Regions from separate parts of the Pseudescherichia sp. L3 genome, predicted to be linked through region 2. Evidence: riboswitches for the same ligand, from Rfam matches in the RefSeq annotation. Region 2 holds a riboswitch; each other region holds the start of a gene.

Region 1 (2,265 bases), on a different contig from region 2:
CTTTCGCCGTCAGTGAGATGGCCACCTTTCATCAGCACCGCTTCACAACCGAGCGCCAGCAGTGCCCGCCCCTGCTCATGCATATCCTGCTCGTTGCGGGCGTGATCGGCATCGAGCAGCGCCGCCGCCTCCGGCAGGTTAGGCGTGATCAGTGAGACCTGCGGCAGCAGCCGGGTGCGCAGGGTGGCAACCGCCGAGGGCGTTAAAAGCGGATCGCCACTTTTTGCCAGCATCACCGTATCCAGCACGATATTCTCTACCCGATAGTGTGCCAGCCGCTCGGCCACCGCCTCGATAATATCGGTATCGGCCAGCATGCCGATCTTGGTTGTATCGATACGCACGTCGCTTAATACTGAATCCAGCTGCGCAGCGACAAACTCCGGCGTGATGCGATAGACCGACTGCACGCCAAGGGTATTTTGCGCCACCAGGGCGGTAATGACTGAGCAGCCATAGGCTCCGAGAGCCGAGAAGGTTTTCAGATCCGCCTGGATGCCCGCCCCTCCGCTTGGATCGGTTCCGGCGATAGTTAATGCATTGATTCTTTTCATGCTGACGCGCCTCCATCCAGGTGATAAAGGGCATCAAGAAACGCTACAACAAAGGAGCCGGGGCCACGGCTCTCTGCCGCCGCCTCGCCTCCTGCAACGGCGAACAGGCCGCAGGCTGCCGCAACGCTAACGAGACGCTCGCCAGGCAGCGCACAGCCTGCCGCCACAACCGCCGACAGCGCGCAGCCGGTGCCCACTACCCGAGTCATGATCGGCGCACCGCCGACGACCTTCAGCGTGCGGCTGCCGTCGGTAATGTAGTCCACCTCCCCCGTGACGGCGACCACTGCGCCGGTTTCCTGCGCCAGCCGCTCAGCGGCTGGCCGCGCCGCGCTGGCCGAGTCGGTGGTATCCACCCCGCGCCCCCCTGCGCTCAAGCCCTTCAGGGCCATTATTTCCGAGGCGTTGCCGCGAATCGCCGCTGGCCTCAGGGAGAGGATCTCCCGGCAGAAGCGGGTACGAAAATCGAGCGCACCCACGGCAACCGGGTCAAGGGTCCAGGGTTTGTTCGCGTCGTTCGCATTGTGGATCGCAGCGCGCATGGCATCCGCGCGGTCAACCGTAAGCGTGCCAACGTTAATCAGCAGTGCGTCGGCAATAGCGCTGAACTGCGCGGCCTCTTCACGCTCAATCACCATGGCAGGGGAAGCGCCGATGGCCAGCAGAACATTCGCGGTAAAGGTCTGCACAACGTCGTTGGTCATGCAGTGAACAAGAGGGGAACGGGTACGAAAGTGCTGTAAAACAGACGCGACGTGCGCGTGGCTCAGCAGGTCAGGTTGCATAGTTAGCTCCTGCCCGGCGCGAAGAAGGGACGCCGGCAGGCATCTGACTTCCCTACGCTGGCATTATCCAGATCAGGTGGTACGGGTATTTCTCAGCCTTCACGCAGAAGGGCACCCCGAGTCATGTTGAGTACATCTTTGAACTTTTTGCCAGATTAGGGGAAGTGGCTTGCTGATGCAAGCGTGCTTCAGGAGTTATCGCTTCTCCACCCTGCTTTTACACGACAGTACAGATAGTAAGGGAAATATTAATCGTACAACCATTCGCCTGCTTTTGCAGATTCTACCAGCATTCGTACCGTTAGCGGTTTTAGCGGCTTTTCTGGAGGTTTTGAACCTAAAAAATTCGGTTCAAAATAGTAGATTATCTCAAAACCGTTTGGCTTTACATTCCAATTCCTGAAATAGTAATCTAATGTATCCTCTGCATCTTCCCAAATAACATCCAGACCGCCTTTAGTTAACTCAGTATCTAATGTTACTTCTGGACGACGCCCAAAAAATCCATATTTCTTGTGGCTATGATTAGTATATATATAATCAATGATCTCTTGTTCTATGCTCATTAGTAATAGTTCCACATAGCACTATCCTCAGATTTAACTATATCATAAAAAATAATTTACGAACAACGGACAAACAAATTGCGTAAATAGATATAGTTATAACTATTACCGAGGCCACATCAAGATAGAAATAAGCATCATAGAGTGACTCAGCGTTTACATCACCGCTAAAAAACTGGGCCAGACTCTTTGCGATATCATGATTTATATAAATGTAAGGATCTGGCATACACTTACCTATCAAAAGAAAAATCACGATAAAAAAAATCATTTTCGCAATTTTAAGGGCGATTGTCCTAACCATTTGCAACAACCTCAATCCAGCCACGAGCTAAAAGAGATTTCATACAGGGGATGTTT
Region 2 (2,265 bases):
AGATGTGTGCCAGCAGAATGCCGCTCAGCCCGTAGGGTGAGAATCCCCACGGCAGGCCGAGCGAGTCACACAGCGACGCCAGCCAGCCCTGTCGGCCGTAGACGGTGAGGATGCCAAAGACCGCCACCAGCACCGGCAGGATCAGGGTCATCGCGCAGAGGCGGAGCAGCATCAGCCGCCCGGGAAAGCGGCGGCGATAGAGGGCGCGGGCCAGGAAAATAGCGGGCGTCACCGAGAGCAGGGCAGAGAGAAACGCCTGGCCAAAGGAGAAGGCCACCACGTGGCGCAGGTAACTGTCGTGCCACAACGCCGCGACGTCGGTGGTCGGCGCGTTGAGCCAGAGGGCAAGAAACGCTGCCAGCGCCACCGCTATCAGCAGGGTGGCAGCGGCAGCGCCGGGCAGCAGCCAGCCGGGAATTAGCGGCTGGTCGCGCGAAGCCACGTGTTAATCCACTCAGCGCGTTGGGAGAAGACCTGCTGCGGCGTGAACTCCAGGGTGGTCTTCGGCTTCGTCAGCGAGTCAAAGCCAGCGGGCAGCGTTACGTTGCTCACCGGGTACATCCAGTTGCCGGTCGGGATGGCGTTCTGGAACCCCGGGCTCACCATAAATTTGAGGAACTTTTCTGCCAGCTCGGGCTGCTTGCTGGCTGCGGTGCGGGCAGCGACCTCTACCTGCAGGTAGTGGCCTTCACTAAAGTCCGCCGCCGCGTAGTTATCCTTTTTCTCTTCGATCAGGTGATAGGCCGGGGAGGTGGTGTAGCTTAGAACCAGATCGCTCTCGCCCTTCAGGAACAGGCCGTAGGCTTCGCTCCAGCCTTTGGTGACGGTAACGGTTTTCGCCGCCAGCTTCTGCCACGCCTCAGGTGCTTTATCGCCGTAGACTTTTTGCATCCACAGCAGCAGGCCCAGCCCTGGGGTGCTGGTGCGCGGATCCTGATAGATTACCCGCCACTTCTGGTCGCTCTCTACCAGCTCTTTCAGGCTCTTCGGCGGATTCTTCAGCTTGTTCTTGTCATAGACGAAAGCGAAGTAGCCGTAGTCGAAGGGCACAAAGGTGTCGTTTTTCCAGCCGCCGGGGACGTTAACGGCGTCGGCCGCCACGCCGCTTTTGGCAAACAGTCCGGTCTGGCTGGCGGCCTCCAGCAGGTTATTGTCGAGGCCCAGCACCACGTCGGCCTTGCTGTTTTTGCCCTCCATGCGCAGACGGTTGAGCAGCGAGACGCCATCCTCCAGCGCCACCATCTTCAGCTCACAGTGACAGTCGGCTTCAAAGGCTTTTTTTACCGCAGGACCTGGCCCCCAGTCGGCGGCGAACGAGTCGTAGGTGTAGACGGTGAGAACGGGTTTATCAGAAGCCGGGGCGGCAAACACGGGGGCGGCCACGAGTAGCAGCAGCGGCAGACATTTTTTTAACACTTTGCACCTCAATAGAAAGAGAGTGGCAAAGGATTTTGAGTAGCAGCCTCAAATCCCTTCGCCGGCGTTATCCGGATCAGGTTCGACGGGTATTTTCTCAGCACACGCATCGCGCAGCACCCCGTTGAGCACGGCCTCATTGTAGTGATTATGTCAGCATTCTGAAAGCGCTAAGGATCTGGGGGCGCAAACCATGCCGATTTAAAATCAAACCAGCCGAGGGTGTTCATCCGCAGGCCGCGCATGCTGCGCTGCCCCTGGATCATCAGCCAGTGATGGATCAGCGGCACAATCGCCTTGCCCGCCAGCAACTGCTGGCACCAGGCGGCTAAGTTCATCTCGCCCGCTCGCCACTGCGTGGCATCTGCCTGCCAGTCGCGCGGAATACACTTCTGCAGCAGCGGCACCTCATAGAGGTGGGTAAAGAGTGAGAAATCCAGCGGCAGGGTAAAGTTAGCGCTGTTGAGCCAGATATCGCTCACCGCGTCGCCGCTGTGCCACTCCTCGTAGTCCACCTCCTGAATGTGCAGCGTCACCTGATGCGCCGCCAGCAGGGCGCTCATGGTCTGGGCCAGCACCCGGTGTTCGATGTGTTCCCGGTAGTAGGTCAGAGTCAGCGACTCCAGTCCGGCAGGCTTCTCGCTGCCGCCCGGCCGGGTATGATGCCAGCGCGGCAGCAGGCCGTAGGCCGGGAACCAGTAGCGCTGGTGATGCTCCTCGGCGTGAAACAGCAGGCTTGCTGGAGAGAGGATCTGGCTCACCCACTCTCGCACCTGCTGGCTGGCCCCGCGACCAGTGCGGGCATCAAACAGCAGGTAGTAGCACCCCTCTTCAAGGCGGCTCTCAACG
Region 3 (2,265 bases), on a different contig from region 2:
AACCAGCCACACGGACTCACCTTGCCACTCGCCGATAATTAACCCGCGCTGGCCCACAAGATCAAAATTAACTGCCTCGCCGTGTGGTAATTCTCCAGCGGGCAACCATAATTTTTGTTCATGGCTGACGATCCACCAGCCCTGATCGGTTAATTCGATGACACGTTCCATAATCTGTTGCACTACCTTAGCGACACTGGCATGTTGGTTACATCATTTTTACATATTTTGGGTGAACACTTTTTTTCTTAAACCACGGAGTTAATCATGCTAAACCACCTGGAAAGCCTGACGGCGCGCGTAGGCGGAAGTAATACACTAGTCGATCACTGGCTACAGGTGCGCAAGCATTTGCTGGTATCGTACTACAACCTGGTGGGCATTAAGCCGGGCAAGGAGTCCTTTACAGAGCTGGATGAGAAGGCCCTGGACGATTTTTGCCATAATCTGGTGGATTATCTGTCCGCCGGACACTTTAGTATTTATGAACAAATTATCAGCGAAATGGAAGGGAGCAGCCCACTTTTAGCGGCCACGCAAATCTATCCGCAGCTGGAAGCCAATACCCAGCAGATCATGAGCTACTACGACTCAAATCTTGAGAATGCCATTGACGATGATAACTGCCTGGAGTTCCAGGAAGCGCTGTCCGGCATTGGCGAAGCGCTGGCGGCACGCTTTACGCTGGAGGATCAGCTGATCGTGCTGGCGTTCGATTTCAACCTGGCAGAGAGCGCTAACGACGACAGCAACATCGCTCGCCCTGCTTGAGTTCTTAAGCATTAACGCGTAGTTTAATTTACCTGCCCCCTGCAACACGGGGGTTTTTCTTGTCGGAGTGCCGAGTGCGTAAGCACCGGCTGAGACCGTTAATTCGGGATCCGCGGAACCTGATCAGGTTAGAACCTGCGAAGGGAACAAGAGTCAATCTGCTGGCGTGTGCCTCTCCGGGCTACACGCATCCTCTTGCTTCATCCGTCGTTCTGACAAGCCACGTCCTTAACTTTTTATGGAATGAGCTATGTCTGAGTCTGCTATTAAACCTACCCGCCGTGAACAGCGCGCCGCTGCCCAGCACTTTATCAACACGCTGGAGGGCACCACCTTTCCCAATTCAAAACGTATCTATATCCAGGGTTCGCGGAGCGATATCCGCGTGCCAATGCGTGAGATCCAGCTTAGCCCGACGCTTATCGGCGGCAGCAAAGCCGAACCGCAGTTTGAAGAGAACGAAGCGATCCCGGTATATGACACCTCTGGCCCCTATGGCGATCCTGACGTTGCGATCGACGTAGAGAAAGGGATCGCGAAGATCCGATCCGCGTGGATCGCCGCCCGTCCAGGAAAGTGCGTCACCCAGCTGCACTACGCTCGCCAGGGGATCGTGACGCCGGAGATGGAGTTTATCGCCCTGCGTGAAAATATGGGCCGGGAGCGTATTCGTGGCGAGGTGCTGCGCCGCCAGCATCCGGGCGAAGGCTTTGGCGCACGCCTGCCGGAGAATATCACCCCGGAGTTTGTTCGCGACGAGGTCGCCGCCGGGCGCGCCATTATTCCTGCTAACATCAACCACCCCGAATCTGAACCGATGATCATCGGCCGCAACTTCCTGGTGAAGGTCAACGCCAACATCGGCAACTCGGCGGTGACCTCCTCCATTGAAGAGGAGGTGGAGAAGCTGGTGTGGGCCACCCGCTGGGGCGCGGACACGGTGATGGATCTCTCCACCGGCCGCAATATCCATGAAACGCGGGAGTGGATCCTGCGTAACAGCCCGGTCCCAATTGGTACCGTCCCTATCTACCAGGCGCTGGAGAAGGTCAACGGCATCGCCGAGAATCTCTCCTGGGAAACCTTCCGCGAAACGCTGCTTGAGCAGGCCGAGCAGGGCGTGGACTACTTCACCATTCACGCAGGCGTGCTGCTGCGCTACGTGCCGATGACCGCTAATCGCCTTACCGGCATTGTATCGCGCGGCGGCTCGATCATGGCCAAGTGGTGCCTCTCCCACCATCAGGAGAACTTCCTGTATCAGCACTTCCGCGAAATCTGCGAAATCTGCGCCGCCTGGGATGTCACCCTGTCGTTAGGCGATGGCCTGCGCCCAGGTTCAATTCAGGATGCCAACGACGAGGCGCAGTTTGCCGAACTGCATACCCTGGGCGAGCTGACCAAAATCGCCTGGGAGTACGATGTGCAGGTAATGATCGAAGGTCCGGGCCACGTGCCGATGCAGATGATCCGCCGCAACATGACCGAAGAGCT

What was found. Region 2 has a riboswitch for thiamine pyrophosphate ahead of thiB (thiamine ABC transporter substrate binding subunit). Riboswitches for the same ligand answer to the same signal wherever they lie in the genome.
Region 1: linked by a shared signal. The riboswitch ahead of thiM (hydroxyethylthiazole kinase) and the one ahead of thiB (thiamine ABC transporter substrate binding subunit) in region 2 are both predicted to bind thiamine pyrophosphate.
Region 3: linked by a shared signal. The riboswitch ahead of thiC (phosphomethylpyrimidine synthase ThiC) and the one ahead of thiB (thiamine ABC transporter substrate binding subunit) in region 2 are both predicted to bind thiamine pyrophosphate.

The regions. Positions count from the first base shown of each region.
Region 1 is NZ_JANKYC010000001.1:2,000,458-2,002,722, forward strand. It holds gene thiD (bifunctional hydroxymethylpyrimidine kinase/phosphomethylpyrimidine kinase) at 1-554, opposite strand, end outside; gene thiM (hydroxyethylthiazole kinase) at 551-1,339, opposite strand; TPP riboswitch at 1,372-1,468, opposite strand; gene NR795_RS09780 (DUF1493 family protein) at 1,588-1,905, opposite strand.
Region 2 is NZ_JANKYC010000004.1:280,898-283,162, forward strand. It holds gene thiP (thiamine/thiamine pyrophosphate ABC transporter permease ThiP) at 1-442, opposite strand, end outside; gene thiB (thiamine ABC transporter substrate binding subunit) at 418-1,416, opposite strand; TPP riboswitch at 1,452-1,550, opposite strand; gene sgrR (HTH-type transcriptional regulator SgrR) at 1,587-2,265, opposite strand, start outside.
Region 3 is NZ_JANKYC010000007.1:24,706-26,970, reverse strand. It holds gene nudC (NAD(+) diphosphatase) at 1-171, opposite strand, end outside; gene rsd (sigma D regulator) at 268-771, shown strand; TPP riboswitch at 825-934, shown strand; gene thiC (phosphomethylpyrimidine synthase ThiC) at 1,022-2,265, shown strand, end outside.